Regions from separate parts of the Alcanivorax sp. NBRC 102024 genome, predicted to be linked through region 1. Evidence: predicted binding sites of a transcription regulator. Region 1 holds the regulator's gene; each other region holds the start of a gene.
What was found. Region 1 encodes PhoB, which activates phosphate uptake and scavenging genes when phosphate is short. Its sites were predicted from a motif close to TGTCATANNNNTGTCANA; they were not measured.
Positions count from the first base shown of each region.

Region 2: the regulator PhoB is predicted to act here: its motif matches at 3,906-3,923, upstream of A0251_RS11710 (phosphatase PAP2 family protein).
Region 3: the regulator PhoB is predicted to act here: its motif matches at 3,739-3,756, upstream of A0251_RS04925 (alkaline phosphatase).
Region 4: the regulator PhoB is predicted to act here: its motif matches at 1,902-1,919, upstream of A0251_RS10560 (CDGSH iron-sulfur domain-containing protein).

Region 1 covers NZ_BDAS01000001.1:460,633-468,426, reverse strand. The annotation lists gene A0251_RS02220 (DUF5062 family protein) at 1-203, opposite strand, end outside; gene A0251_RS02215 (hypothetical protein) at 358-738, opposite strand; gene A0251_RS02210 (NAD(P)/FAD-dependent oxidoreductase) at 824-1,972, opposite strand; gene rd (rubredoxin) at 2,023-2,187, opposite strand; gene A0251_RS02200 (chorismate lyase) at 2,445-2,975, shown strand; gene A0251_RS02195 (helix-turn-helix transcriptional regulator) at 3,168-3,359, opposite strand; gene A0251_RS17325 (hypothetical protein) at 3,356-3,733, opposite strand; gene ubiA (4-hydroxybenzoate octaprenyltransferase) at 3,996-4,868, shown strand; gene phoB (phosphate regulon transcriptional regulator PhoB) at 5,066-5,770, shown strand; gene phoR (phosphate regulon sensor histidine kinase PhoR) at 5,882-7,192, shown strand; gene A0251_RS02170 (TIGR00730 family Rossman fold protein) at 7,248-7,794, shown strand, end outside.
Region 2 covers NZ_BDAS01000007.1:978-8,771, reverse strand. The annotation lists gene A0251_RS11735 (chloride channel protein) at 1-1,010, shown strand, start outside; gene argC (N-acetyl-gamma-glutamyl-phosphate reductase) at 1,095-2,144, shown strand; gene A0251_RS11725 (DUF6776 family protein) at 2,146-2,871, shown strand; gene A0251_RS11720 (polymer-forming cytoskeletal protein) at 2,881-3,345, shown strand; gene erpA (iron-sulfur cluster insertion protein ErpA) at 3,437-3,775, shown strand; gene A0251_RS11710 (phosphatase PAP2 family protein) at 3,967-4,500, shown strand; gene A0251_RS11705 (anhydro-N-acetylmuramic acid kinase) at 4,699-5,799, opposite strand; gene A0251_RS11700 (OapA family protein) at 5,789-7,105, opposite strand; gene tyrS (tyrosine--tRNA ligase) at 7,286-7,794, shown strand, end outside.
Region 3 covers NZ_BDAS01000002.1:244,212-252,005, reverse strand. The annotation lists gene A0251_RS04930 (metallophosphoesterase) at 1-1,882, opposite strand, end outside; gene A0251_RS04925 (alkaline phosphatase) at 1,879-3,603, opposite strand; gene bioD (dethiobiotin synthase) at 3,788-4,432, opposite strand; gene bioC (malonyl-ACP O-methyltransferase BioC) at 4,589-5,368, opposite strand; gene bioH (pimeloyl-ACP methyl ester esterase BioH) at 5,376-6,188, opposite strand; gene bioF (8-amino-7-oxononanoate synthase) at 6,264-7,436, opposite strand; gene bioB (biotin synthase BioB) at 7,440-7,794, opposite strand, start outside.
Region 4 covers NZ_BDAS01000005.1:243,914-251,707, reverse strand. The annotation lists gene A0251_RS10570 (1-acyl-sn-glycerol-3-phosphate acyltransferase) at 30-815, opposite strand; gene A0251_RS10565 (GNAT family N-acetyltransferase) at 984-1,838, opposite strand; gene A0251_RS10560 (CDGSH iron-sulfur domain-containing protein) at 2,036-2,287, shown strand; gene ppc (phosphoenolpyruvate carboxylase) at 2,438-5,104, opposite strand; gene A0251_RS10550 (hypothetical protein) at 5,282-6,223, shown strand; gene A0251_RS10545 (serine protease) at 6,325-7,794, shown strand, end outside.

The sequences.
Region 1 (7,794 bases):
TGCTGAATGGAGGGCTGAGATACCTGGTCCTCCGGCAACGGCTGAATCACCTTGTCGTGCACCAGCAGCCGGTAGATGTACTCCAGTTTCTCCGCCGCAGAATCGGTGGGTTCGAATTCCACCACACCGCGCTTCTCCGCGTAATCCACCCCCAGTGCAATGGCTTTCTTGACCAGTTCCTTTTCGTTTTTCAGTTTCTTCATCGCCATTCCCTGTCTTGGTTAGCAACCTGAATATTTCACCAGCCTACGGGATGACCCGAATTTACCAAAGGGAAAACGGAAGCGGAGGGCCAGACACGAACACGCCCCGAATCCGGGGCGTGCAGTGAGACATTTGCAGGAAGAACCGGGAGAGCTATTTTTTCTTGCCACCCGGCATGATGAATTTCATCAGGGTCATGAACCACATGAGCTGCCCCGGATCGCCTTCGATCTTGATGTCGCCGGCCTGCATGCCTTCCATGAAGGCCATCTGGTTCTTGCCCGCCACCTGCAGAGTGCGGAAGGCGTAGCTGGCGTCCTTGAAGTTCAGGGTGACCGTGGGCTTGTCGTGCAGGCCACCGGAGGACACCACCTTGCCTGGCGTGAAATGAAAACTGCGCGCCGGCTTACCCTTGAAGGTCCGCCACTGCATTATCACGTTGCGGTTTTCCAGTTGTTTGCGAAAACCCGCATTACGCCAGGCCAACCAGCGCAAACGCCAGCCAAGGACCAGCAAAACCAGTGCAAATTTCATGGGCGTTCCTTTGTTGGGTGGCCGATGGCAGGAGCGCTACCTGGGCGGTTCGCCATGCAAGCATGGCTCCTGCGGCGGGCCGTCGTTACGGCATCAACGGCGGCAGTTCCTTGTTGAGCTTCATCTTCTCTTTCACCGCATCACCGGTGAGGGCATAACCCTGCAGGCTGCCGTCCTTGCCGCGGAACAGGGCCTGAACGTTGTTGCCGTCTTCCTGGATTTCCCACTCGCCATTCTCTGCATCTGCAGGCGGACACACCACCACCGGGCAGGCCGGGGTCTTGATGGTGACCGGCATGACGCCATAGCTCACCGCCGTGGTTTCGCCGGCCAGGGTCTTGGCCAGGGCACGGGCGGAGGCCATCAGCGGCAACACATAGGGCAGCACATGGCCCTGGACCTCGGCGCAATCACCCAGGGCGTAGATGTCTTCAGCGCTGGTCTTGAGGGTCTTGTCAGTGATGATGCCACGGTTGATAGCCAGGCCGGCCTCCTTGGCCAGGGCGATGCGCGGGCGCAGGCCGATGGCGGACAGCACCACATCGGATTCAATGCGCGTGCCGTCGGACAGCTCGGTGACCAGCTGGTTGTTGTCGCCGTGATTCACCGCCTGGGCCAGGGGGCCAAAGTGGAAGGTCACGCCCAGATCCGCCAGGCCACGACCCACGGCGGCAGAGGCCGGTTCCGGCAGCAACAGCGGCAGACAACGGCCCTGGGGTTCCACCAGGGTCACCGCATAGCCACCGTTGGACAGGTCATTGGCAAACTCACAGCCAATCAGACCCCCACCGAGGATGGTGACTTTCTTGGCGCCCTGCAGGGCAGTGCGGAATTTGCCGTAATCCATCAAGTCATTGACGGAGAACACGTCGCCCACGGCATCGCCTTCCAGCGGCGGCGTCCAGGTATCCGCGCCCAGGGCCAGCACCAGCTTGCTGTAGTCCAGGTGGTCGTCCGGCAGCAGCACGCGCTTGCCGGAAGGATCGATCTCTGCCACGTGCACATCGGTGCGCACTTCCACATTGAACTGCTCGGCAACCTTCTCCGGCGTGGCCATGCACAGGTCATCAGCGGTTTTTTCCTTGGTAAAACCGGCGGACAGCATGGGCTTGGAATAGTTACGGCCGTCGTCACTGGTGAGCATGACGATGGGCGTGTCCTTGTCCAGCTTGCGGAATTCCTTGACGGTGTTGAAGCCGGCAAGGCCGGAACCGATGATGACGATAGGTTGCATGAACAGTCCTTAATTAATCAGTGAACGGGCAGAATGACCGTAGCAGTGGCTCAGATTTCCACCATTTCGAAGTCTTCCTTGCCCACGCCGCAATCCGGGCAAACCCAGTCTTCCGGCACGTCATCCCAGGCGGTACCCGGGGCAATACCCTCATCGGGCAGACCTTCGGCTTCGTCATAGATGAAACCGCACACTACGCATTCCCACTTCTTCATCGTGAACCTCGTCGATTTGGAGTAAGTACTTGCTTACTCTGCTACATACAGGGTGTTTCTCGGGGGGCGTTAACCTATCGGCGCACGCCCGAAAAATCAATGACATTGGGCGCTGGCAAAGCACGGCGCCGGGGTCCATCGACCGGGCCCAGCGCCATTATCCCTTGCAGGCAAGCGCCTGCACACAGGCTGACCGCCGACTTGCCCTGAGTCACCGCTTGCGCCATAGTCCTGCGGCCTGCGACGTTGAGAGACCCATGCTGCCTGCCGCCCTGCATCCTGACAGCCTTTGGCGCCCGCTGGAACAGCTGGTGCTGCCGCCGCGTATCCGTGACTGGATGGCGGATCCCGCCTCCCTGACCCTGCGCCTGAAGCGTCACGGCCAGTTCCGGGTAGCGCCGGGCTACCACGCCATCAGCTTTCCCCGCGCCGACGAACGGCAACTGCTGAACCTGGCCCCCCGGCGGGCGGCGCTAATCCGCGAAGTGACCCTGCTGCTGGACGACACCCCGGTGGTGGCCGCCCGCAGCGTACTCCCCCTGACCAGTCTGACCGGTGCCAATCGCTCCCTGGGCCATATGGGCAGCCGCTCCCTGGGCCTGGAACTGTACAAACGCCCCACCTGCCAGCGCGACCAGGTCTGGGCCCGCTTTGGTAGCCCTGCAGAAGCCATGCCAGTGTGCTGGGGGCGCCAGTCCCGTTTTATCAAACGCGGTGAACCGTTGCTGGTGGCAGAATACTTCCTGCCGGCGCTGTGGGAGAAGGTTCAGTTGAAAGTTGCGAGTTGAAAGTTGCAAGGCGCGGGCAAGAGCCTTGGTTAAACGGCAAGGTTATCGCCGCGCTTCTATTTTTGGAGCGCTCACAGCGGCGGCGCGGCTCCGGTGATTTCGGTTGGCTACTCGCCTGATTCATGCCTTTAGATTTGCAGCTTGCAGGCGGGAACTCATCTCCGCCGCCAATAACCGAATGCGCGATTTGCCTCAATCCGGAACGAAGATCTCTTCTATTTTCAAACCAAAATGGCCGGCTATCCTGAACGCTAGAGGCAAGCTTGGGTCGTACTTGCCTTTTTCAATTGAGTTAATGGTTTGGCGTGACACCTTCAGTATTTTGGCTATCTCTGCCTGCGACATACCTTCTTTCGACCTTAACTCTCGTAATGTATTCCTCATCGATAAGATCTCGCGACAAAGGGCATAGATAAACCCCACACAGCTATCATGAAAGGGAAAATCCATACATAAGGGATATGCGGGAAGCCGACATTTTCAAGAAAGCCATAGGTAAAGGTCACAAGACCAACAATGGCAAAACTGATAGCAAAGCTCATCAGCTGTATTCGCTGCTGAAGCTCATCAAGCCGTCTAAGCGCTCTAAGGACGGATACGGTTGCCAATATCGCTGGCAGCACTGGCAACAAGGACACCCAGACAATCCAGGAGGCATCTGGATAATGCACAAGGAAATAAATGCTAAAGAACAGCGCGGCCATATATAGCGCCATGCTCAGGCCAAATTCAGTTAGATATCGTTTTGTATTCCACATTGTAAAGACCCTGATATGTAAAGCGAGCTTTACATAAAATCCTAGGAACCTCTTGTTCGAATGTCAAGCATACTTGACGCCTTCTGAAGCAACGACCGGTAAGATCACGCTACCGCCAAACCATGCGGGCCGCGATTCATGATCTCTTCTTGCGCGGCGGCGCGTTATCGGCGATCTCGATTGGCTACCCATTCGATTCGCGCCTTGAAACTTTCCACTTTCAACTTGAAACTTACCCCCGCCCCTGACAACCGGATGTCCCATGTTTGCCTTCGTTGAACAACGCTACCCGTCGCTCTGGCCCTACATTCAGTTGATGCGGCTGGACCGCCCCATCGGCACCTTGTTGCTGTTGTGGCCGACCCTGTGGGCGGTGTGGATTGCCGGGAACGGTACGCCCAGCCTGAAGACCGTGGTGATCTTCATTCTCGGGGTGATCATCATGCGTGCCGCTGGCTGCGTGATTAACGACTTTGCCGACCGGGATTTCGACGGCGATGTGGAACGCACCAAAGGCCGTCCGCTGGCCACCGGTGCTATCAGCGCCAAGAAAGCCCTGGCGTTGTTTTGCGGGCTGGGGCTGCTGGCCTTTGTGCTGGTGCTGTTTCTCAATGAACTGACGTTCTGGCTGTCCTTCGGCGGGCTGGGGCTGGCGGTGCTGTACCCCTTTACCAAGCGCTTCACCTTTATGCCGCAACTGTTTCTCGGCGCCGCCTTCAGCTGGGCCATTCCCATGGCCTTTGCCGCCGAAACCGGTGCCGTGCCGGAAATCGCCTGGCTGCTTTACGTGGCCAACCTGGTGTGGACCGTGGCCTACGACACCGAATACGCCATGTGCGACCGGGAAGACGACCTGAAACTGGGCATCAAGAGCACCGCCATCCTGTTCGGCGATGCGGACCGCTTGATGATCGCCATCCTCCAGGGGCTGACTCTGCTGGCCCTGATCATGGTGGGGCAACGGCTGGACTTTTCCTGGCCCTGGTTCCTGGGTCTGGCCGGCATGTCCCTGAGTTTCCTGTTCCAGCACAGCCTGATCCGTTACCGGGAACGCTGGCCCAGCTTCCACGCTTTTCTCAATAACCACTGGGCCGGGGCGTGTGTGTTTGTCGGGTTGTATTTCCAGTACTTCTAGCCGCGAGTTGAAAGTGGCGAGTTCCGAAAACCGGACAACCCCGTCTCGATTGTCCGGTTTTTCGTCACGCGCGACTCGTACCTCGTAACGCTTCCCCCCCTTGCTTTTTCGCCCGTTTCCGCCCAATTTGTCATACAGATGTCACAAAAAAGCAATCTAATAGGGCAACACAGACAGACAGGCAAGGAAGGAAAGCCATGTCCCGTAACCGTATTCTGATTGTTGACGACGAACCCGCCATTCGGGAAATGGTGGCCGTTGCGCTGGAGCTGGCCGATTTTGATGTGCTGGAGGCGGAAAACGCCCAGCGAGGCCACGAAATTATTGTCGATGAACGCCCGGATCTGGTGTTGCTGGACTGGATGCTGCCGTCGGTTACCGGTATCGAGCTGGCCCGCCGCCTCAAGCGTGATGAGACCACCAACGAAATCCCCATCATCATGCTTACCGCCAAGAGCGAAGAGGACAACAAGATCCAGGGGCTGGATGTGGGCGCCGACGACTACATCACCAAGCCGTTTTCCACCCGCGAACTGATCTCCCGCATCAAGGCCGTGCTGCGGCGTGCTTCCAGCACCGCGGCAGACAAGGCCATCGAAGTGGAAGGCCTGTGCCTGGATCCGGTGAGCCATCGCATCAGCGCCGACGATGAGCCGGTGGACATGGGGCCCACGGAGTACCGTCTGCTGGAATTCTTCATGAGCCACCAGGAGCGGGCCTATTCGCGGACCCAGCTGCTGGATCAGGTGTGGGGCGCCAATGTCTATGTGGAAGACCGCACCATCGATGTGCATATCCGCCGGCTGCGCAAGGCCCTGTCCCCCTTCGGCTACGACCGCTTTATCCAGACAGTCCGCGGCACTGGCTACCGTTTTTCGGTAAAATCCGCCAAGGCAAGCTGAAGCGATCCGGTCCGCATGGCGCGTTGCGCGCAATCCCCAGAGGTGATGCAATGCGGATCGGTGACGGTGAATGCACCCACGTAGCCGCAACGGGGCGGTGGAAGCGAGATCATGAAAGCCAGTCTGGCCAAGGAAGTAAATCGCATAGTCGGCTTGATCCTGCTGTCCGTTGCGGCAGCGCTGGCAGTGGGCCACATCTGGCCACTGGTGGTCGGTCTGCTGGGCTACATCATCTGGAGCACCCGGCAGCTGTTTGGTCTGTACAGCTGGCTGGTGCGCGATGACCACACCGAACCCCCGGACAGCATCGGGCTGTGGGGGGAGTTCTACACCCGCCTTGAGCACCTTTTCCAGAAAGAACGCCGCGCCCAGGAAAATCTGCAGGGCATCATTCACCGTGCCCAGCAATCGGTGAATGCCCTGGAAGATGTGGTCATTCTGATTGACCAGCACGGCTACCTGGAATACTGGAACCAGGCTGCGGAACGCTACATGGGGTTCAACGCCCGCCAGGATCTGGGCCAGCCGCTGACCAACCTGGTGCGCCATCCGAAATTCACCGAATACCTGAGCAAGGGGGATTTCCGCGAGGCGCTGGAGATTCCCTCGCCGGTGGACGACAACCGCATCCTGCAATTTCGCATTACCGAATTTGGGGTGGGCGAGCAGTTGATGATGGCCAGGGATGTCACCCGGATCCATCATCTGGAACAGATGCGCAAGGATTTCGTGGCCAACGTGAGCCACGAACTGAAAACCCCACTGACCGTGCTCAAGGGCTACCTGGAAACCCTGCTGGACACGGTGCCGGAGGAACAGTCCCGGTTACGGCGGGCCCTCACCCAGATGGACAACCAGTCCAACCGTATGGAAGCCCTGGTCTCGGACCTGCTGTTGCTGGCACGGCTGGAGGGCACCAATGCGGACAATCTCAGCCAGGCGGTCCCTGTCCACGGCATGCTCAAGCGCATGCGCGAAAATGCCCTGGCGATCAGCGCCGACAAGGGCCACAGCATTGAGCTGGACGTGCCCGAAGAAGCCCGCCTGATTGCCAACCCGGCGGAGCTGGAGAGCGCCTTCGGCAATCTGATCACCAATGCGGTCAAGTACACCCCCGCCGGTGGCCAGATCCGTATTCACTGGTGGCAGGATGAGCGTGGCGCACACCTGGCGGTGAGTGATAACGGTGTCGGCATCGACCCGGCGCATATCCCGCGTCTCACCGAACGCTTCTACCGCCCGGACAACAGCCGCGTCACCGAGACCGGCGGTACCGGCCTGGGCCTGGCCATCGTCAAACATGTGATGATCCGTCATAACGGCAAACTGGAAATCAAGAGTCAGCTGGGCAAGGGGAGCGTCTTCACCTGTCATTTCCCGGCGGAGCGGTTGGTGAGCAAACCCACGGCGGTGGCGGGATGAGTGATACTTTTAAATACCCCGCCGTAGGAGCGTCGCAGGGATCAGGTGAATATCCATGAAAAGAATCTGCGTCTATTGCGGCTCCAGCCCCGGTGAGGGGAACGACTACATCACCGCCGCTGAAGATCTGGCCGACGAACTGGTAAAGCGCGGGCTGGGACTCGTTTATGGTGGCGCCAGCGTCGGTGTCATGGGCGCCATCGCCAATGCGGTCATGCAACGGGGCGGTGAGGTGATCGGCATTATTCCCGATGCCTTAATGCGCAAGGAAATCGGCAACGACCATCTCACCGAATTGCGTGTAGTCGGTTCCATGCATGAGCGCAAAGCGGCCATGGCCGATTGCTCTGACGGCTTTATCGCCTTGCCCGGCGGCATGGGTACGCTGGAAGAAATTTTTGAAATTCTGACCTGGGCGCAACTGGGCTTTCACCACAAACCTTGCGCCCTGCTGAACATCAACGGCTATTACGACCACCTAATCACTTTCCTCGACCATGCCGTCAGCCAGGGCTTTCTGCGCCAGGAACACAGAGGCCTGCTTCAGGTTCACGATACCCCGACAGTGCTGCTGGACAGCTTCGCGGATTATCAGGCGCCGG
Region 2 (7,794 bases), on a different contig from region 1:
TGTGCGGCGCCAGTATCGGCCGTGAAGGGCCGAGTGTGCACATGGGCGCGGCAATGATGTATTCAGTGGGCAGGCTAGGGCGCCTGAATCAGAAATATGTGGATAATTCCCTGATTGTGGCGGGTGGTGCCGCCGGGGTATCGGCGGCGTTCAACGCCCCGCTGGCGGGGATCGTGTTTGCCATTGAAGAATTGTCCGGCTCCTTCGAGCAGCGCACCAGCGGTACCCTGATCCTGGCGATAATCCTGTCCGGTGTGGTGGTGCTGATGATCATGGGCCACTACAGCTTTTTCGGGCACCCCCAGGGCGCCCTGGATATTACCCAGGACTGGGCGGCGATTGGTGTCACCGGGCTGGTATGTGGTCTGTTCGGCGGCCTGTTCAGCCGGTTGCTGATCAAGGGCAGTCAGTTTCTTTCTCCCCATGCCAGGGCGCACCCCTACCGGGTAGTGTTGATGTGCGCGCTGGTACTGGTGTTGCTGGGGCTGCTGACCGGTGGTGCTACCTATGGCAGTGGCTACGAGCAGGCCAGTACCCTGCTGGACGGGGAGCACCCGGGCAACTGGAGCTTTGCCCTGGCCAAGATGTCCGCCACCCTGGTGTCGTACTTCACCGGTATCCCCGGCGGGTTGTTCTCCCCAAGTCTGGCGGCCGGGGCCGGGTTCGGTAATGTGATCGGCAGCTTTTTTCCGGCGTCCTCGCTGGTCGGAATTACCCTGGTGGCCATGGCGGCTTTTCTTGCAGGTGTGATTCAGCGCCCCATTACTTCTTTTGTGATTGTCATGGAGTTGACCGGGAACCGGCACGACATCCTGCTTCCGCTGATGGCCGGGGCGTTTCTGGCCACGGCGGTGGCCAAGGTTGTCTGGGCCCGGCCGCTTTACGACTCCCTGGCCGAGCGGCTGTCGGATGGGCGCGGTATGGCGTTGGAGAAACCCCGGGAAAAAGGTGACGACGGGGGGGCAGAACGGGCCGCGGGGAAGGAATCCGAGCGGCAATTACCCGGATAAGTTGCCGGTCCCGGGTGGCGCCCCTATCATGCGGGGTCATTTGTTAAATGCAGCAGTTCCCTGGTCAGCAGGGTGGAGAAAGATATGGCAGAGCCCCTCAAGGTTGGCGTAGTTGGTGGCACCGGATACACCGGGGTGGAGTTGTTGCGCTTGCTGGTCAACCACCCCCATGTGGCTCTGGATGTGATTACCTCCCGGGGCGAGGCGGGTATCGCTGTGGCAGACCTGTTTCCTTCCCTGCGCGGGCGTACCGATCTGGTGTTCAGCGAGCCGGACGTGAAACGGCTGGCGGCCTGTGATGTGGTGTTTTTTGCTACCCCTCACAATGTGGCCATGCGCATGATGCCGGAATTGATGGATGCCGGGGTCAGGGTGGTGGATCTGTCTGCGGATTTCCGGCTCCGTGACCATGAATTGTGGAGCGACTGGTACGGTGAGCCCCATGCCTGCCCGGAGTTGCTGGCGGACGCCGTCTACGGGTTGCCGGAAGTGAACCGGGAAAAGCTCCGTGATGCGCGGCTGGTGGCCTGTGCCGGGTGTTACCCCACGGCCATCCAGTTGGGGTATCTGCCATTGCTGGAAAACGGCTGGATCAATCCGGACCAGCTGATTGCCAACGCGGCCAGCGGTGCCAGTGGTGCCGGCAAGGGGGCCAAGGTGCCCATGCTGCTGGCGGAGGCCGGCGAAAGCTACAAGGCCTATGGGGCCAGCGGTCATCGCCACCTGCCGGAAATCGAGCAGGGCCTGGGCGATATCGCCGGTGGGCCGGTAAAGGCCACCTTTGTGCCGCACCTGATTCCCATGATTCGCGGTATCCACGCGACCCTTTATGGCCAACTGACGGCGCAATCGCCCTCCCTGGAGGAGATCCAGGCAGCCTATGAAGCCCGTTATGCCAACGAGCCCTTCGTGGACGTGATGCCCCTTGGCAGCCACCCGGAGACGCGCTTCGTGAAAGGCGCAAACACCTGCCGGATTGCCCTGCACCAGCCACGGGGCGAGAACGTGATTGTGGTGCTGTCGGTGATCGACAATCTGGTGAAGGGGGCCTCCGGCCAGGCGGTGCAGGCCATGAATATCATGTTCGGGTTGGATGAAGGGGCGGGACTGGCAGTCGTTCCGTTGATGCCCTGATATGGCGCGCAAACCGAAAAGCCGGGCGGGCATTGATGATGTGATGCTGATGCCGGTGAGCCCGTCCCGGCAGAAAAAACGCCGCCGCCTGTGGGCAGTGACCTTGCTGATCCTGGCGGTGATGTTGTTTGTCGGGGGCCTGTGGACGGGTAACAGTGGTGCCCTGGACACCTCTGCAGCGAACCAGCGCCTGCGCAGCGATCTGAAGACAGCCCGACGGGAGCTGGAAGCGGCGCGCAATGAGCTTGCCCTTTACCGAACCGATACCGAGGTGACCCGGGAGGCCCGGGAAACCCTGCGTCAGGAGATCAAATCCCTGCGCGATCAGGCCGCCGAGCTGGAAGAGGCGGTAGTGTTTTACAAGAGTGTGATGGCGCCAGGCGCCAGCGAAGGGCTGCAAATTGAAAAAATGGTGTTGCAGCCCGATGATGACAATGGTGTCTTCCGTTACAGATTGGTTCTGGTACAAGCGGGCGATAACCGTAATTATCTGTCCGGTGATATCAATCTGACTCTGCGCGGTACCCGCGACGGTGAGCCCTTTTCCCTGACGGGTACCGACTGGTTGGACGATAGCAGTGAGACGCGCTTCCGGTTTCGTTACTTCCAGGAGCTGAATGGCCGCTTTGAGGTACCGGAAGGCGTGGAGCTGGAAGCCATAGATGTAGAAGCTGAGAGCGGCGGCAGAAACCGTTACCAGACACAAAAAACCGTAAAATGGCAGTAGGAGAGACCCGTGCTTGGCCGAGACAAGAAATCTGCAACCGGCAGTTCATCCGGTTCGTCCCAGGATTACCGTAACCATACCCTGATTGCACCCAGTGCCACGGTCCGTGGCGATATTGAATTCACCGGCGGGTTGCATGTTCAGGGCACCGTGGAAGGCAATATCAATGTGGGCAAGGATGGTGGCCGTCTGATCATCGGCGAAAGCGGTGTGGTGAAGGGGGAGATTCAGGTCCCCCAGGTGATCATCAATGGTCGTGTGGAAGGGGATGTGCACGCCACTGAGAATCTGGAGTTGGCGGAAAAGGCCTCGGTGGAAGGCAATGTCTATTACCTGATGATCGAGATGGTCATGGGCGCGCGGGTCAATGGCAAGCTGGTCCGCCTGGATGACGAGCGCCGCAACCTGCCGGCACCGGATGCCACCGGCAAGAACGCCGGCAAGGCTTCTGGCAAGGAAGCCGTGGCCGAATAATTCTTGACTGTTTTAGTCGGGTACTGGAACATAATCAGCCCGTTGGCCTTTCTGGCCACGGGCCAATCCGTCACCCGTTGCAAGCGAGAGTATGACCGAAAACGCCCCGATCTCATTCACCGATGCCGCCGCCGCCAAGGTCAAGGAACTGCGTGACGACGAAGGCAATCCGCAACTGAAACTGCGCGTGTATATCACGGGGGGTGGCTGTGCCGGGTTTTCCTATGGCTTCACCTTCGATGAGGCCGTCAACGATGACGACACCATCGTTGAAAAGGATGGCGTGACTCTGCTGGTGGATGCCATGAGCATTCAGTACCTGGATGGCTCTCAGGTGGACTACGAGAAGGGATTGATGGGCTCGCGCTTTGTGGTCAGCAACCCCAACGCGGCCACTACCTGTGGCTGCGGTTCCTCGTTCTCCGTCTAGGAATACCTGGCTGCCTCTGTCGTAAGTCCTCTTTGCCCAAAAGAAGCGAGTAACGAGCTACGAGTAGCGAAAGGCAAAGGGATGGGGTTGGGGTTCGAAACTCGCTTCTCGTCACTCGCTCCTGTCCTTCTGTCACAAAACCTTCACTGCTTGATCAACTTTTCGTCGTTTTTGCGGGGGAAACTACCCCCATGATGACGACTAAACCTACATTTCAACGAATGACTGCTGCTGACACCCGGGCCATGTGCTGGTTGCTTCAGCAGCCCCAGGCCGCCCGCCGCGCCCGGATGGCCCGTATGGTATCGCGGCTGGGTGATGGCCCCTTCTATGTGGCCCTGACGCTGCTGATCTGGTGGATGGATCGCCAGGGCGGCAGTGAGTTTGCCCTGACCGCCATGGCAGCGTATGCCCTGGAAGTGCCACTGTTTGTGTTGCTCAAGCATCTTATCAAGCGGCCACGACCGGCGGACGCACTGGAAAGTCTGTCTGCCTTCATCCAGCCCGCCGACCGTTTCAGTTTTCCCTCCGGACACACCGCTGCCGCCTTCGTGATGGCCTCGTTACTCTGCGTGTTCTACCCGCCGGTGATGCTGCTGGCGCTGGGCCTGGCGGTGATGGTCGGGCTGTCCCGGGTGCTGCTGGGTGTCCATTACCCCAGTGACATCCTCGCCGGCGCTACCCTGGGTGTCAGCTGTGCCATGCTGGGTCTCTGGCTGGTTTAGCCCTTCCTCTCGACGATCCTCTCCCCGCCCTAGTCCTGCGACCGCACACTCTTCTGGCTTCTCCCGAAAAAAGAGCGGCGCCTGAGCCGCGAACTATCCGGCCTTTATCGCACGAAAATTGGCGGCTCTTACCCCGGGGCACAGAGAGCTCCGCTCCTACGGGGTATAGCGAGGTAATGGGGGTGGATTCTTCACGTTTCAGGGCAAGGTGACCTGGCCCAGAATGGCTTCCCTCGACGCCCCGGTGACCACCGGCGCATTGCCGTACTGTCCTTCCAGTCGGGCCCATGCCAGCCAGGCAAAGGCGGCGGCTTCCACCCAATCCGGGTGCAGGCCCTTGCTGTCCGTGCTGGCCACCGGGATGCCCAGGTAATGTCCAAGCCGCGCCAGTAGGTGGCGGTTATGGGCGCCGCCACCGCAGACCAGCAGTTGTTGCGGGGCGAAATCCGCCAGGGCATCGCTGATGCTACGGGCGGTCAGGTCGGCCAGGGTGGCCTGGACCTGTTGGGCGTGGTAGTGATCCGGCAGCTGTCGTGCCAACCATTCGCCATGGAAGTATTCGCGGCCGGTGCTCTTGGGGGGTGGCAGCCGGAAGTAGGGATCATCCAGCAGTTGTTCCAGCAGCGTCGGGTCTGGCTGGCCGCCAGCGGCCCACTCCCCGTTGCGGTCGAACGGCTGCTGGTGGTGCTGGCGGATCCACAGGTCCATCAGCACATTGCCTGGGCCGGTATCAAAGCCGCCCAGCAAGGTGTCACCGTCCAGCAGCGTCACGTTGGCCATGCCGCCAATGTTGGCAATGGCGCGCCGCTGGCCAGTGCGGGCAAACAGTTGCCGGTGGAAAGGGGGCACCAGAGGAGCTCCCTGGCCGCCCAGGGCCATGTCCTTGTTGCGGAAGTTGCTGACCACGGGGATGCCGGTTTCCACCGCCAGGGTATCCGGGCAGCCCAGTTGCAGGCTGAAGCCGCCATCACCCGGCCGGTGGCGTACGGTCTGGCCGTGACAGCCAATGGCACGAATCTGCTCTGGCTTCAGGCCGGTCTGTTCCAGCAAGGTCCGGCAGGCCTGTGCATAGCATAAAGAGAGTTGGCGGCTGACAGCGCCGGCACGATCAATCTCATTGTCGCCGGGCTGGCACAGGTCCAGCACTGCCTGCTGCAGGTCCGCGGGCAAGGGCAGGTTGAGCGTGGATTGCAGGAAAAATTCGCCGCTGCCAATCCGCACCAGCACCGCGTCGATACCGTCCACGCTGGTGCCGGTCATCAGACCGATCAGGTAATCCCCGCGGGAATCAGAAGACATCGCTGCTGGCCAGGGTTGACGCTTCCGAGAACAGGGTCATCTGTGCCTTCAGGCGATTGGCGGCAATCAGGAACTCCGAGCGTTCATTGTCATTGATGCCCCGTGCCTTGGGCAGGGGAACGGTGAGCGGGTTGCGGTGCACGCCGTTGATGCGGAATTCATAGTGCAGGTGAGGGCCGGTGGCGAGCCCGGATGCTCCCACATAACCAATGGTTTGGCCCTGCTTGACCCGTTTCCCCACCCGGATGCCTTTGGCAAAGCCGCGCATGTGTGCGTAGAGCGTGGTGTAGATCTGCCCGTGTTTGAGAATGATCACGTTGCCATAGCCGCCTTTGACCCCGGCAAAGATGACCTTGCCATCCCCGGCGGCCTTGATCGGAGTGCCGGAGGGGGCGGCATAGTCGATGCCCTTGTGGGCGCGAATCCGGTTGAGCACAGGATGCTTGCGGCTCAGGTTGAAGCGGGAACTGATGCGGGAAAAGGCCACCGGCGTGCGGATGAACTCCTTGCGCATGGAGTCCCCCTTGATATCCAGGTATTCCACGTCGCCGGAACGGGTTTCGTAGCGGAAGGCAGTAAGATGCCGGTCCTGATTCCAGAATTCGGCCATCAGGATGTCGCCCTCGCCGACTTTCTCACCGTCCAGATACAGCTCTTCATAGATGATCCGGAAGCGGTCGCCACGACGAATGTCGAGCACGAAATCCACGTCCCAGGCAAACAGGTTGGCCAGTTGCATGGTGAGTTTGTCGCTGATGCCCGCTGCGGCACCCGCCAGGAACAGGGAGTCGGTGATCTCGGCCTCGGCAAAGCGCGTTTGTTTCTGGTACTCACGCTGGCTCAGGCGGGTTTCCCAGCCGCCGCCTCTGAGGCGGGCGGTAAGGGTTTCCACTTTGGAGGGGTGGTACTGCACCCGGGTCAGCCTGTCGTCCTCCACGGTTACTTTCAGCGTTTCCCCGGGCCGGATCTTGGTCAGCCGTTTCAGTTTGTCGTCACTGTTGATCAGGGCAAAGACCTGGCCGGCACCCACTCCCAGCGGCTGCAGCAGCGATGACAGGCTGTCACCGGCTTGCACGGTTAGCGTCTGCCACTGGGGAGTGTCAGGGGCTGGTGGCTGGGGGTCGGGTTTGCGGGCTGGTTTGGCTGGCAGGGTGATGGTCTTGGCCTGTTGGCGGGGCTCCTCCGGAGCACTGTCCGGACGAAGGGCGATAAGGATGACGCCGCCCAGCAAGGCCATGCTCAGCAGTAAATGGGTGCGAGGGAACTGGCGCACCAGTCTGCCAGCATAAGATAGGAGTTCTTTCATGGAGAATGTGGGGGACCTGGTTGGATAAAAACTCGGACGTACCCAGGGGGGAGGGCACGGCGAAAAACTGACCTGCAAAGATACCTGCCTTCTCTGGCCGCGTTCAAGTGCTACAATAGCCGGCTTTCTCGCAGGGGTTCTTTTCTGCGCAAACAGTACCCGGACAGTATAGAGGTAGGCATGGCCACGGTGGACGAACAACTGGCGCTCATTTCCCGCGGTGCGGATGAAATCATCCAGGAAGACGAATTGCGGGAAAAGCTGGCCTCCGGCCGGCCCCTGAGGATCAAGGCGGGCTTTGATCCCACGGCGCCGGATCTGCATCTGGGGCACACCGTGCTGATCAACAAGATGCGCCAGTTCCAGGAGCTGGGGCATGAGGTGATTTTCCTGATCGGGGATTTCACCGGCATGATCGGCGACCCCACCGGAAAAAGCGCCACCCGCCCTCCGCTGACCCGCGAGGATGTGCTGCGCAATGCGGAGACCTATAAAGAGCAGGTGTTCAAGGTTCTTGATCCGGCGAAAACCCGGGTGGTGTTCAACTCCGAATGGATGAATGAGGTGGGTGCCGCCGGCATGATCAAGCTGGCCGGGCAGTACACCGTGGCGCGGATGCTGGAGCGGGATGATTTCGACAAGCGCTACAAGGGCAATCAGTCCATTGCCATCCATGAATTCCTCTACCC
Region 3 (7,794 bases), on a different contig from region 1:
CCGTGCCCACCAGTTGCTCACCGGTGGCGCTGGTATCCAGCAGCACCAACTGCTCCAGGGTATTGGCCAGCCCCAGGGACACCGTGGACAGCACCGAGGTCAGACCGGCAAACACCGGCACTTCTGCCGGCACCTGTTCTTCGATGCCGTCGAGGATGTTATTCAGGTTGCGGGACAGCGCCACCAACGGGCCGGCGATAAAGGCGATGTCTTCCACCGTGCTGCCATCACCCGCGTCGCTGCCATCGCCACCAAAACCGTCCGCCAGGGCATCAAAGGCACTGCCCAGCTGATCAAAGGGTGCCGGCAAACTGCGGGTATCGATGGCCTGCAATTGCTCCGCCGCCGCCAGCACCGCCTGCACGGACTGGCTCATCTCGCTGCTGTCGCCTTCCAGGATGGCAGCCGTGGCCGCGTCCAGCGCATTGAAGAGAATGTCGGTGCCGGCAATCATCTGATCAAAGACCTGACGCTGCTCTTCGGGCAGGTCTGCTCCCACCTGTGTGAAGCCGGAAACCAGGGTTTCACGGAGTTCTTTCAGTGGCCCGGTAAAGTCCGCATCAAAGCCATCCGGCAAGGGCAGCGGCAAGGCACCTTCCCCCAGTGGCAAGCCGGAGAAGTCATTACCCGGAGCAATACCCGCCATGGGCTGTTTGTCATAGCAATGGGTATAGGCCGGCGTCAGTTCGCCATCGCTGATCACACCGAGCCCCTCCGCCTCTGGATCCACCACGTAGGCATCCAGGCAGAGCCTGGCCGGCGCCAGCGTGACCGGGTCGGCTTCGGTAGCCTTCATCCAGAAGAAGCCATAGACATCGCCCTGCTGGAAGCGGGCCACATTGCGCTCCGGGTCATCAATGGAGCGAGTTTTGCCCGCCGCACCACTGACCACGAATTCGGTACGACCACACTCCGGTACCGCTTCAAGCACCTGCAGGTCATGGTCGTGACCGGCAAAGAAAAAGTCGGTCTGATCACAGACCGCTTCTTCCATAAAGGCTTTCCACCGCTCGCCGGCCAGCACTGGCAGGATCTCACTGGGCACACCATCGTAGTTACCGGCATTACCGTGAGTGCCGTTGGACAGGTAGGGGTGGTGGGCCATGGCGATCTTGAAGACCGCATTGGAGCCGGCCAGCGTATTGACCACCCAGTTACGCTGATCAACGCCGTAGGTGTGGTAGGCATAGGCGATATCCGGATCGCCAAAGCCGCCGGCAATCGGATTGGAATCCAGTGCGACAAAATCCACCAGCGGGCGCGGGTTGGTGTGGGTGGTGCCGGCACTGTGCAGGAAGTAACGATCCGGCATGTTCCAGCGGTTGGACAGTTTTCCGTCGAAGTAGGTGTAATCCACCTGGAATTCGCCACGGGCATTACCGGCGCCATCACCGCCCACATAGGCCGTGTTGTCGTGGTTGCCAAGCACCATGTAGAAAGGCAGTTGCACCGGCTCGAAAGGCTTTTCGAATTTTTCCGCGAACTGGGGATCATCCACGCTGGTGACACCGGATTCATAGATATTGTCACCCAGACCGACGACAAGATCACAACCCGGGAACGCCATATCACCCACGAACTCGTCTTTTTCCTCGCAGACGCTGGCGATGGCTTTACCCACCGCATACTGACCGGCGGAGCCACTGCCGGAATCGCCGATCACGATAAACCGCACGGCTGCCGGCGGGTTGCTGGCCACCGGATTGTCGCCCCCGTCATCATCGCTGCCTCCGTCACCGGGCTGGGACGGATTGTTTGGGGTTTCCGTATTCCCCCCCGAGCCATCGTTATTGGCGGGGTTGGAACCGGAAGATCCCCCGCCGCCGCAGGCGGTCAGCGTCAGTGCCGCCACCAGGGGCAGCAATTTCCAGGGAAAAGTCATGACATCACCTCATTGGAACTCGGTACGGGGGGGTGGAAAAACGCGGTGCGCAGCGCACGGGGACGCGAGGGCGGCAGGTCTTCGACAATGCGACTATCGCCGCTTTTCACCGCTACCACCTTGGTTTTGCCGGTATCAATCTGGCCGCGCAGGTCGAAGGACTCGATGCTCTGCGCGTAATAGAACTCGCCCTGGGTTCGCTGGCGATCCACATCCACCAGAATGAAACCGCGGGATTTGGCTTCCACATAACGGATATGCGGGTTGACCACCGGAATCAGTGCGCCGGCCACTTCCGCGGCACCATCCGGGAAGCCCGGGCTGGTCACCGCCGGGGTGACCAGTTCTGCCGCCAATGGCTTGTCGAACAGATCCCCGAGCAGCGAGCCTGGATTGCGGTAGATTTCACTGGCCCAGGAGGTATGAATATCCCCGGTGAGAATCACCACATTGTCGATACGGTTGTCATCGATATGGTTGAGAATTTTCAGCCGGTCTGCCGCATAGCCATCCCATTGATCCATATTGATGGCAGACAGATTGCCGCGCAGTTGGGCACTACGCTCATCCAGGGTCGGCAGCTCGGCAATATTGAGCTGGGCAAACATGACCTGCTGACCGATGAAGCGCCACTGGCTGGTGGAGGCGCTCAGGCTGTCGAGCAGAAAGTCCATCTGCTCGGTACTGATCAGATGGCGATCTTCACTGTTGCGGGCCGGGTCAGCGGGGATCGTCAGTTGCTCGTCACGGCCTTCCAACCGCGTATCGAGCATGGTCAGATCCAGCAGATCACCGAACTGGAAGCGGCGATAGATCACACTGTTATTCCCCGGCTCGCGGGGACGAATGGGCAACCATTCAAAATAGGCCTGCTGGGCGATCTGCTTGCGGCTCTCCCAGTCGCCTTCGGTGAGCGGCTGGTGATTCTCGGCGCCGTCGCGGTAACTGTCGTTGGTCGATTCGTGATCGTCCCAGACAGCAATCATGGGGAATTGCTGATGCACCGCTTGCAGATCCTGGTCGGTCTTGTATTGGGCATGGCGCTGGCGGTAATCGCTCAGGGACACCATTTCATGGGGCGGCTGGGGATCGCGCTCCGGGAAGTTGCCGTATTCACCGGCACCGTACTCGTAAATGTAATCCCCCAGGTGCAGAACAAAATCCAGATCCGCCTGATTGGCCACCGCCCGGTAGACGGAGAAGAAACCATTGGGGTAATTGGAACAGGACACCACCGCGAAACGGGCACGGTCCGCAAAGCGATCGGCGGCCGGGAAAGTCCGGGTACGCCCCACCGGGGAGACCTGCTCGCCCACCGAGAATTGATAGTAGTACCAGCGGTCCGCCTGCAGGCCGGTCGCATCCACCTTCACACAATAATCCGCTGCCGCTGAAGCGGTGACCCCATAGGAGGCAACGGTCTGCTGCATGGCCGGGTCACTGGCAACAGTGACGGTCACAGCCACATCCTCACCGTTACCCAGGTCCGGGGTGACCCGGGTCCACAGAATCACCCGGTCAGCAAGCGGGTCTCCGGAGGCCACACCATGCAAAAAGGAGACGCCGGGCAAGGCATCAGGCTGATCCGGTACGTCCGGCTGATTGGGTGTGGGCGTATTGACCGGTACCGGTGATGAGCTGCTGCCCCCGCCACAGCCCGCCAGTGCCAGGGTGCTGCCTGCTCCCAGCGCCTGCACCAGACGACGTCGTTTGCGATCCATGGAATTCCCCCTGATTGAAACGTCAGCGCTTCACGCGATAACGACTCAAGATTAGGCAGGAAATTGCATCGCAACAGTGGGCCTTGGGTAGTTGCACTGTAGTGCTATGTAGCCCCCTGTAACTGCCCAGTTAAAGGTGACAGGGGCATGACCGGGCATTGAAGCGCTGATGATTTTTGCGGCTTCAGAGGACCGCAAAGGCGCCGGGTAAGTGCTGACGCAGCGTAAGCAGGTTCTCTTCCTGCACCGCCATGGGACCAAAACAATTGGCCATGGTGCCGGCATAGCGCAATCCGTCTTTCTGGATCGCTTCAGCGGTAAGCAGGGCATGATTGATGCAGCCCAGCTTCATGCCCACCACCTGAATCACCGGCAGCTCCAGTTCGGCAGCAAGGCCGGACAGCATTTCCCGATCATTGAGCGGCACCCGCCAACCTCCCGCACCTTCGATCAGGATCAGGTCCGCCTTGTGGGCACTCAGGGCACCACGTACATAGCCGGCCAGGCGCGCCAGGGAAATCGTTTTACCTTCCTGCCGGGCGGCAATGTGCGGCGCCACCGGCGCCTTCAATGCCACCGGATTAACCAGCTCATAGGGCAATGTCTCGGAGCTGGCCGCCATCAGCTGCAGGGCGTCATCATTGCGCCAGCCCTCCGCCGTTTCCTCACAACCCGCCGCCACCGGCTTGAGCCCATAGCAGCTCAACCCGGCCTCACGGGCCCGCTCCAGGAGACGACAACTTACCCAGGTCTTGCCGACTTCGGTGTCGGTACCGGTGACGAAGAAGATGCCCTTGAGGGCAGGAAGGGGTGGCTTCTGATTTTCCATAGCTATCCTTGGATTGAACTTATCGCTTTGATCACCCTGCGGTCGATTCCGTGCTTCGCACGGTTCGTCCCTCAAGAGGAACTCCTGCAATCGGCCTCGTAGACACTTCTGACCCCCCGCGAACGTCCGGGCCTTGCTTAATCCAATCAGCGCAGCTCAAAGCTTTTCCGCTTCCAGAAACAGCACATTCCACGTCAACGGCAAGCCTTGACCGGTCCTTTTGGTTTCATACTCGGCCACCATGGCTTGCCAGGCATGCTTGCCGGTCAGGCCGCTGGCGCCACTGACGTGGTCGGCGCCGGTGGCCTTGAGGCGGCGGGCAATCTGTTTGACCGATTCGTAATATTCCACCATCACCTGTTGCTGAATTTGCACGTCAGCAAACCCGACCCGCAGTGAGGCTTCTTGCCAGTCGCCCAACGTTGGCAAGGCATTCACATGGGGGCGATGATTCACCGCTTGCCAGCTCTGGCTCAATTCCCGCAGGGAGCCCGCCAACGGCACCGCCAGCAACAACCGCCCGCCCGGTGCCAGCACCCGGTGCACTTCCGCCATCACCCGGGTCGGGTCACACCATTGCAAGGCAAAACAGGAAAAGACCAGCCCCTGGGACCCACTCTCCACGGGCAGCGATTCTGCATCGGCGCACAGTGGCCGGTATTGGTCGTTGAGTCGGCCCCGTTCAGCGGCCTCATTCAGCATATCGGAAGACAGATCCACCGCCTGCCACAATACGCCTGGCAGGGCCTGTTGCTGGGCGCGGGCAAACGGTGCGGTGGCGCAGCCCAGATCCAGTGCAGCCGGTATCACCAGCTGCGCAGGCAAGCGCTGCACCAGGGAGCGCCCTACCGCCAGCTGCAACGCCGCATGGGCATCATAGCTGCGCGCGGCGCGACTGAAGTGCTGGCTGACCGCCGTCTTGACAGGTCTGTCCACAGCAGCCTCAGTGGACCAGTTGATGGTCGCGATAGAAGTCATAGACCGCCCGGGTAAAGGTATCGGGAGCGGACAGGAAAGGCACATGGGCCACCTGCTCGATCAGTGCGGTGCGACCGTTCTGGATCAGGGGTTCCACCGCTGCCATGGCCGCCGCCGGTACGATATGGTCGTGCTCACCAAACACCATCAGCACCGGCATGGGCAACGCTGACAGGGTGTCACGCAGATCCGTATCGCGGAGGATATCGAGCCCGCCGCGCAACGCCCTGGGGGCAGGCAAACCACAAAAATAGAGAATTTCCTTCAAGCGCGCCGTGTCCTCACGCATGGCCACGCTTCCCTTGCAGTTGAGGGCCAGGAAGCGCACCAGGGTGCCTTCATTATCTTCATCAAACAGCTCGGCAAACTTGGCCAGGATGTCCGCCTTCATGGCCGGCTCCCAGCCCGCTGCCGCGGTAAAGCGCGGCGAGGTGGCCACGGTGACCACGGACTGCACCCGCTGCGGCGCCTTCTCGGCCATGGCCAGTGCCACCAGCCCCCCCAGGGACCAGCCCAGCAGATGGGCCTGTTCCGGCATGATGGCCAACACCTGGTCGGCGAGGAAGTCCAGGGTGTAGTCATCATTGGGCAGCGGGCTTTGCCCCATGCCCGGCAGATCCACCACGGTGACCCGGAACCGCTCCAGTAATGCCGGCACAATGTCGTCAAAGACAATGGCATGCAGACCCCAACCATGGATCAGCACCACGTCCTGGGCATCCGCATCCGCGACGCCAGTGGCTTTGTAGGTGTTATGGAAAGGGATCAGCTTGGGCATTCGAGTTCCTTTGGTCAGACGTCTGACGTCGGAGGTCTGACGACAAAAACAAACAACATAATCCGGTTATCGTGGTTAGCGTCCGACGTCAGACGTCAGACATCCGACCTTTTCCAGCGCCGCCAGCAACGCATCCACGTCGCTTTCTTCATGGGCCGCCGACAGGGTGACCCGCAACCGGGCTTGCCCGTCCGGCACTGTGGGCGGGCGAATGGCGGTGATCAGAAAGCCCTGCTCGCGCAGTTGCTGGCTGAGGGCCATGGCCTGCTGATCAGCGCCGATCAGCAAGGGCTGGATCGGGGTAGCCGAGTCCATCAGGGTGAAACCCAATTGCGCGGCTCCGGCCCGAAAACGCTGAATCAACACAACCAGTTTTTCGCGACGCCAATGCTCTTCACGGGCCTTGGACAGACTCACCAGGGTGGCTGACGCCACCGCTGCCGGCATGGCGGTGGTATAGATATAGGTGCGCGCGAATTGTATCAGGGTCTCGATCAATGCATGGCTGCCAGCCACAAAGGCACCGGCGGTACCCAGCCCCTTGCCGAGCGTGCCCATCAATACCGGCACTCGCTCATTGACGCCCTGTGCAACGACACTGCCACGCCCCTGGTCATCCAGTACGCCTAGACCATGGGCATCGTCCACCATCAACCAGGCATCATTGTCTTCGCAGGCAGCGGCATAGTCAGACAACGGCGCCACGTCGCCATCCATACTGAACACACCGTCAGTGACCACCAGCTTGCGGCGCGCATTACTGCGCTGCAGCTGACCCCGCAGGGCGGATGCATCGTTGTGGGCAAAACGGCGAAACCGGGCGCCACTGAGCAACCCGCCATCCAGCAGGGAGGCATGGTTCAGGCGATCATGAAAAACCGCATCGCCCTTGCCCAGCAAGGCGGTCATCACCCCCAGATTGGCCATGTAACCGTTGGAAAACAGCAACGCGCTTTCGCGACCGACATGATCGGCCAGCGCCTCTTCCAGCTGTTGGTGGGGGCGCTGGTGGCCGCAGACCAGGTGGGAGGCACCACTGCCCACGCCCCAGTCTGCCACGGCCCCCTGAAAGGCGTTGATCACCGCCGGATCATTGGCCAGCCCCAGGTAGTCGTTGCTGCAAAAATTCAGATAGCGGCGTCCTTCGACCACCGCATAACGGCCACAGGGACCGTCCTGAATCACGGGTTCGCGGTAACGGTGCTGCTCACGGCGGGCCGCCAGGTCGGCAGCCAGATCGAAAGCCATGGCTCAATGTTCGGTGGCAGCGGGACGGCCGGTGTCCTTGTCCAGCACATGTTTGGCCGGTCGTTTGCCGCCCTCGCTCTGCGCCATGGCGTTATAGAACAGCCCGGCGTCTTCTGCCTGTTGCTCGGCCACCTGGGCCTTGATCACCTCTTCGTGGGCCTCGTCGGAGGCTTCATGGCGGAGGTCCAGAGGGTGAATGCCCAGCCTGTTGAACAGCTGCTTGTCGTGGCTGGCTTCCGGGTTGTCCGTGGTCAACAACCGCTCGCCGTAGAAGATGGAATTGGCACCGGCCAGGAAACACAGGGCCTGGGCCTCATCATTCATCTCCTGGCGACCGGCGGACAGGCGCACATAGGAT
Region 4 (7,794 bases), on a different contig from region 1:
AAACAAGGACAAAAATCAACCGCGAGCTGTCAACTGTCCACTATCAACTGCTCTGCCACTTTCCCCCACGCCGCCTCACAAATCCCCTTCCGGTCCGTGCCCTGAGCCGATACCGGTTCGCAGAAATGCAGGCGCACGCGGATGCGGTTGCGTAGCAGCATGGCCCACAGGTGATGGTGGAATTCGTCGTCGCCGATGAAGGCCATGGCGGCGTCCGGGGCGCCGCTGTCGTCCAGGTAGCGCACCGCCAGGGGTTGTACCGGCACATCGGCCATCAACGGCGCATCGAACAGCTGCGGAAAGAAACGGCGCAGGCCGGTGCCATCGGTGGTGGTGCCTTCCGGGAATACCAGCACGGTGTGGCCCAGCTTCAGGCGGTCGGCGATTTCCCGGGCCTTGCGGCTGGACTCACCGCTGCCCCGTTTGATGAACAGGGTGCCCATGGCACGGGCCAGGGTGCCAATCAACGGCCAGTCCCCCACTTCCGCCTTGGACAGGAAATACAGGTGACGCTGGCTGGCGATCAACGGGATATCCAGCCAGGACACATGGTTGCTGACCAGAAATACCGGAGCATCGACCGGGCTTCCGGTGACGGTGAGCTCCACGCCGAGGATACCCAGAAAACGACGGCACCAGCGCTGTTTGGCCGCCAGCACCACGGGGCGGTAAGGCGACCAGAAAGCCCCCAGCAGAAAGGCCAACACAAAGCCCCACAGCAGATAAAGCACGATGCGGGCAACCCGGAACATCCTGCGCAGTTGCGGCCAGAGGCCGCTGCCCTCATAAGGACTGACGCTGACGCTATCGTTCATTGCTTTCCAGAGTCATAAGCGTTTGCCTCCCAGATCAGACGCCCCAAAACCGTTGGACCTTTGCTCGCAAAGCGAAGGTTTCAGTAAGCACCAAGTGCTTCCCCCTCATTCGCCATGCAAGCATGGCTCCAACGGCCTGGACCGGACGCTATTTCTATACGATGCCCCTCAAACCGCTTGGGCGGGCTGCAAGAAATGCTGCACATAACGGGCGGGCAGATCATCCACCGCCATCAACACGAAGAAATCCAGGCAATTGAAATCCGGGTCCCAGCAGGGCTCGCCGCAGACCCGGGCCCCCATGCGCAGGTAGGCCTTGAGCAACGGCGGCATTTTCACGTTGTCGTCGTCGGCACTGCCCGGCAGCCGCTCCAGGCGCAGGTGCGGCTGGACCCGCAGCGTGGCATCACTCAGGTGGCGCTGACTGATGCGCCGCTGAATGGCGGCAACATTGTAGCCCTCGCTCAGGGCAATGCTGGCGCAGCCCAGCAGGTAACGCACATCGTTTTCGAGCATGTACTGGGCCAGCCGGGCCCACAGCACGGTAATTACCGCGCCACCACGATGGGCGGGATGAATACATGTGCGGCCAATCTCTGCTACCCGGCCATCCAGATGACGCAGCATGGACAAATCAAACTCGCCGCTGGAATAGAAACCGCCGGTGCGGTGCAGGCGCTCACCGGGCAGCACCCGGGTGTAACCCACGATCTCACCGCTGTGGTTGTCGCGTACCACCAGATGCAGACAGTGTTTATCAAAGCGATCCCGGTCCAGTCCGAAAGGCGCGCTGAAGCTGGCACCATATTCCTGGGAGAAAATACGGTAGCGCAAACGCTGGACCTTGATGATTTCCCGTCGGGAGCGGGTGAAGTAGGCACTGAAGCGCCCGGCATTTTCCGCATCCGCCGCCATGTCCCGGGGGAAACGGAGAATATCGGCAGTGGCCGTAAACGGCTTGGTCAGGGCCCCTCTTAAGTGGGGGCTCAGTGCTTTGATCTTTCCTGCGGCTTGCGCAAGCATAGTGTACTCCACTGGCAGTTTCGGGCAGTTTCGCCAGTGGACGTGGCACAGTAGTGACGTTTGAGTGACAGTTGTGCGACAAGGTTAAAAGCAATTAATAGTTAATAATGAATAGTTAATAGCTGCGCGGGAGTGGCACTGTGGTTGCTGAAACGCATGAGGCCGCGCGCAAAGGCGGGAAGTGAAAAGGAGACCCTATGGACAAGCCAGTCATTGCTTCCCGGTTTCCCTATCCGTTGCCGGTGAAGAAAGGGGAAAAGGTATTCTGGTGTGCCTGCGGCCGCAGCGACAACCAGCCTTACTGTGATGGCAGCCACAAAGGCACCGGCATCACCCCGGTGGCCTACACCGCCCCACGGGACAAGATCGTGTTTTTCTGCGGCTGCAAGCACAGCGCCAAGGAACCGGTTTGCGATGGCAGCCATTCGAAGATAGTTAATAGTGAATAATTAATAGTTAATAATTACGCGTTATCGCTTTGGATATATCTGTAACGCATGAGGCCGCGCCTTTGGGTTGGGCGCGGCCTCAACGCATTCATCCCCTCCATCGTCCAATCGCGCAACTATTAACTATTCATTATTAATTATTCACTGCATTTATCCCGTGTTGCGAAGCCCTGCTGCAATACCGGCGATGGTTACCATCAACGCACTTTCCAGGACTTTATCGCCGTCTTGCTGACGCAGGCGGGCCATCAGTTCTGCCTGGAGAAGATGCAGAGGGTCCGTGTAAGGGTCGCGGACGCGGATGGACCAGCGCATCACCGGGTTGTTGTCCAGCAGGTCTTCACGGCCGGTCAGCGCAGACAAGGCGTTCACCGTGCCGGCGAGCCGCTCGCGTAACACCTCGCCCAGGCGGGCAAGATCAACGTCCTCCCCGGCCAGGCGCTGCTCGTACCAGGCCGCCACGCGCAGATCGGCCTTGGCCAGTACCATTTCCAGCATGTCCACCACACCCTGGAAGAACGGCCATTGCGCCACCATTTCCTGCACGGTGCGATTCTGCTCCGGGTCTGCCTGAGCCGCCTCCAGCGCTGCCCCGGTGCCCAGCCAGGCGGGCAGCATCAAGCGGATCTGCGTCCAGGCAAAGACCCAGGGGATGGCTCGCAGGGAGCTGATGCCGGCATCCTTTTTTCGCCGTGCCGGGCGACTGCCCAGGGCCAGTCGGGACAGTTCGGTCTCCGGGGTAACCGTGCGCAGATAACGCACCAGCTCCGGCTCCTCCTGGACCACGCTGCGGTAGCCGGCCACAGAGACGTCGGTAAGCGTCTGCATCTGTTCCCGCCATTGCGGTTTCGCCGCCCGGGGGGGCAACAGGGTGGCTTCCAGGGTGGCGGCCACATATTGCGCCAGGTTGAACACGGCCACCGCCGGGCGACCGTATTTGAAGCGGATCACTTCCCCCTGTTCGGTGACGCGAATGCGCCCGGCCACGGAGCCCGGCGGCTGGGACAGCAACGCCATGCGGGTGGGCGAGCCTCCCCGGGAGATGGAACCACCCCGGCCATGGAACAGGGTCAATGGAATCTGGTGCTCGGCAAACAGGGCGGTGAGCTTTTCCTGGGAGCGGTACTGGGCCCAGGCGGCACCGAGAAAGCCCGCATCCTTGGCGGAGTCGGAATAGCCGATCATCACTTCCTGGCCCCCGGCCACTCGCTGGCGATAGAACGGCACCGCCAACAGGGCCGACATGGTGTCCTCGGCGTTGTCCAGGTCATCCAGAGTCTCAAACAGCGGCACCACACGCATGGGTTCGCTGACCCCGGCGATCTTCTGCAGCAGCATCACCGCCAGCACATCCGAGGGGGCCCGGGCCATGGAGATCACATAGGCACCCAGCCCTTCGCTGCCCTGCTCGGCAATCACCCGACAGGTGGCCAGCACTTCCGCCACCTCGTCGCTGCATTCCTCACTGCGGTAAAAACCGTCATCAATCAACGGGCGACGGGCCTGCAGTTCCTCTACCAGGAAGGCCTGCTTGCGCTCCTCCGGCCAGTCGGCGTAGCTGCCCAGCTGCAGATAGCGGGTCACCGCATCCACCGCATCACGATGACGGGTGGATTCCTGGCGAATATCCAGACAGAGCAAGGTAATGCCGAAGCAGTTGAGCCGGCGCAGGGTGTTTTTCAGGTCGCCATCGGCGATATCGCCCAGCCCGACTGCACGCAGGGAGCGGTCGATCAGTTGCAGGGGAGCCAACAGCTCCTCGCGGCGCTGGAACCCCTCGCCTTCCGGTACCGGCAGGTTTTCCACCCGCGCTTCCATCTGCCGGCGGGTCAACTTCAACCGCTGGCGGACCTGACGTAGAATCACCCGATAGGGCTCGTGGCTGTGACCGGTTTCGGCCAGCAACTCGTCGCTGGCCGTTTCCATCGACAGGTCCGCCAGCAGGTTCTCCACATCACGCAGATACAGGTCCGCAGCCATCCAGCGGGCCAGCAGCAACACTTCCCGGGTCACCGGCGCGGTCACGTTGGGGTTGCCGTCCCGGTCCCCGCCCATCCACGAGGCCAGTCTCACCGGCGCCCAGTCCGCGGGTGGCTGGGGCAGCCCTTGCTCGGCCAGCTCCCGCTCCAGTTGCCGAACCATTTCCGGTACCGCCTGCCACAGGGACTGCTCAATGGTGGCGAAGCCCCACTTGGCCTCGTCCACCGGGGTGGGCCGTTCGCGGCGGATTTCATCGGTGCTCCAGGCGGCCAGGATCAGGCGGTAGAGCTTTTCCCTGCGAAAGGCCAGTTCATCGTCGGTCAGGTCCGGGCGGTCCAGTTCGCCCAGCAGATCCGCCATCTGGTCGTATTTGCGGATCAGGGTACGGCGGGTTACTTCCGTGGGGTGGGCTGTGAGTACCAGCTCCACTGACAGGTCCCGCAGGGTGCCTTCGATCACATCACCGGGAATCTGCTCCTCCTGCAGGCGCTGCAGCACATCGCGAATCCCCTGATCACCACCCGGATCCCCGGGGTAACGCTGATGCTGACGGTGCAGACGCTCGCGGTGGTGTTGCTCGGCAATGTTGCTCAGGTTGAGAAACTGGCTAAAGGCACGCGCCACTTCCAGCAGGGTGGCATCATCCAGGGGCGACAACAGATCGCGCAGGGACGACAGCGCCGCCCCCTGTTCTCCGCGGGTGGTTACCGAGGCCTGACGGATGGTTTCGATGGTCTGGTACAGATCCTCTCCGGCCTGCTGGCGCAGGCACTGGCCCAGCAAATCCCCCAGCAAACGCACATCATCTCTCAGCGGCGTGTTGACACTGTTATCCACGGTGACTCCTTCATGACTGCAGGACGGTATGGCCTTCTTTATGCCTGAGCCCATTGGCCTTGGCCATGACATCGGCAAAAAAACGCATTTTTAACAACATTCCCGTGCCGGACATCTTTATTCCGGAGAGGCCCTGACGCAACATAGGCTCCATAAATAACCGGGGATCGATGAATCATGACGACTTCCAGCCGTATCACCTCGGATCAGGGTGTGGTGATCATGCAGTACCTGGCCCGGGCCCTGTTTGCCGCCCTGGCCGTGATTTATTTCCACCATGCGGACAACTTCTTTTTTACCCTGCCCAAGGCCACCCCCTGGCTGCTGTTTGCCGCCTATGTGGGCCTGCAGTTGTTACTGGTGTTCTGGCGACCGGCCAATGGCGATGCGTTCGCTTCCGGCCTGGATCTGCTGACCCTGGGTATCGTACTGCTGCTGGACCCGGGCAATCCGCCGCCCACCATGGCGCTGCTGTTTATCGCCGTGCTCAGCAACGGCCTGCTGCATGGCATCAAACGTTTTCTGATCATGCTGGCCGGTGCGGAAATCGTGCTGGCCTTCGTGTTGCCAATCCGGCTCAGTTATGTGACCACGCCAACAGCCTCGGCAAGCCTGTTCCTGGTCATCGCCCTGAGTGCCTGCATGCTCTATTTCGGGCTGATGATCTGGCGCAACCAGGCCCTGGCACGGGCGGCCCTGGAAGCCACCTGGCGGGATCCGGACACGGATTTCATCAGCCGCGAGGCACTGGTCAGCACCGCCGGCTGGCTGGTGCCACTGCACGACCGGATTTCCTCGCCCCTGACCCTGGCGCTGGTCCGACACGACGAGCTGCCCCAGCTGGCCAACCGGGTGGCTCATCGCATCCGCCGCAGTGACGTGGCGGCACGCTACGATGAACAGCATCTCGCCCTGCTGCTGCCCTGCACGGCCACCGCCGCCGCCGAGCAGCTGCTTAACGATCTGCGCGACCGCCACCCTGGGCTGCGCGCCGCCATCATGACTTTGAGCGATGGCGATGCGGCCCTGGAGCAGGCCCTGGCTCACCTGCAGAGCTCCATGGCCCGCACCCGGGACGACAACGACCACTGGCTGGCCCACGCCCCGCCCATGCATTGAGCGCCTACCGCCATGGAGTGAACGCGGGTCAGATACACAAGGCTCACACTGCCTTGCCGCGAAAGGCGATAAACTAGTCAAAAACGTGCAAGGCAGCCGTCATGTTCCGTCGTATCGCTCTGCTGGCGGGGTTGGTCACTCTTCCCTTTTCCAGCCTCCTCGCTGACACCGCCACCCCCCGTATTGTGGGTGGCGAACCGGCACCTGACCGCTGGCCGTGGATGGCCCAGGTGGCCGTGGATGATCCCAGTGTGAGCGGCTATCTGCTCTGCGGCGCCAGCCACCTGAGCCCGGAATGGCTGGTGACTGCCGCCCATTGCATGGAATACCTGAACGGCGCTCCCGCGGAAGAGAGTCGTACCTTCGTGTTTATCGGCGACACCGACCGCAACGACCTAGATCGCAATAACATTCCGCAAAACGGCATCCCTGTCAGACGGATCCTCATTCACCGCCAATACCAGAACCTGAACCGCGACCTGGCCCTGCTGCGTATCGATACCCGCAACAACACCCGCTGGCCCAGCATTATCAGCGAGGAACGTTTTGAGGCGCTGGAACAGCAAAGCACTGCTGAGCTGGATGAGTCTGTGACAGCTCTCGGATGGGGGGACACCGGGAATGGCAGCCTCAGCAATGTGTTGCAAGAGGTGCAACTGGACTACATCCCCCAGCAACGATGCCGTGCGCTCTCGAGCCTGACCATCACCGACTTTGCCGTGTGTGCCGCCGAGCTGAATCCTCAGGACGGTGTCCAGCAGGATTCCTGCTTCGGTGACAGCGGCGGCCCCCTGTTTCTGGGCCGTGATCCTCAACCCTGGCTGGTGGGCCTGACCAGTTTCGGCCTGCGCAACTGCGCCACCGGTGCGCCGTCCGGTTACACCCATTTGTCCGCGGAGACCCGGGAGCTGGAAGTATTGACCGCTCTGGAAGGGATTCCGCTGGTGGATCTACTCCCCGAATGGACAACACCACCACCGCAGTACTATTACCAACCCCCCGGCGGCAGCCAGACCCTCACCCTGGCCCTGAAGAATGGCAGCCAGGAAAACCCTGCCACTGACCCGGCACTGGCCTTCAGCCTCAGCGGTAACACGGTGGCCAGTGGCGACTGGTCCGGGTGCGGCGGCTTGCTCTCTGGCAACCGCTGTCGCCTCGCAGACAACCTGTCCGCCGAGGGCAGCCTTACCCGGGATCTGGTCATTGACGGTAACGGCGGCGCCGATCAGGTGGTCACGGTGGGCATCACCGCCAGCGCCATCGAGGATGATTACCGGCGTCGCAATAATCGCATTGAGCAACGGGTGGTGTTCTCCGACAAGCCGGACCTGGCCCTCTCGGCAGTCCAGCAGAGTGGCAGTGCCAATGAGACCCGGGTCGTCGTCACGCTCACTAACCGCTCCACGATCAATCTTGCTGGCAATGGTGAGGTCCGCTTTGCCCTGCCAAGGAACACCACCTTGAGCAACGCCGACGCACTGGGTTGTTCACTGTCCAACCCGGTACGCTGTCCGGCAGGCAATGTCCCCGCCTCGTCCAGCCGAACACTCAACCTGATTTTTGCTTCGGAT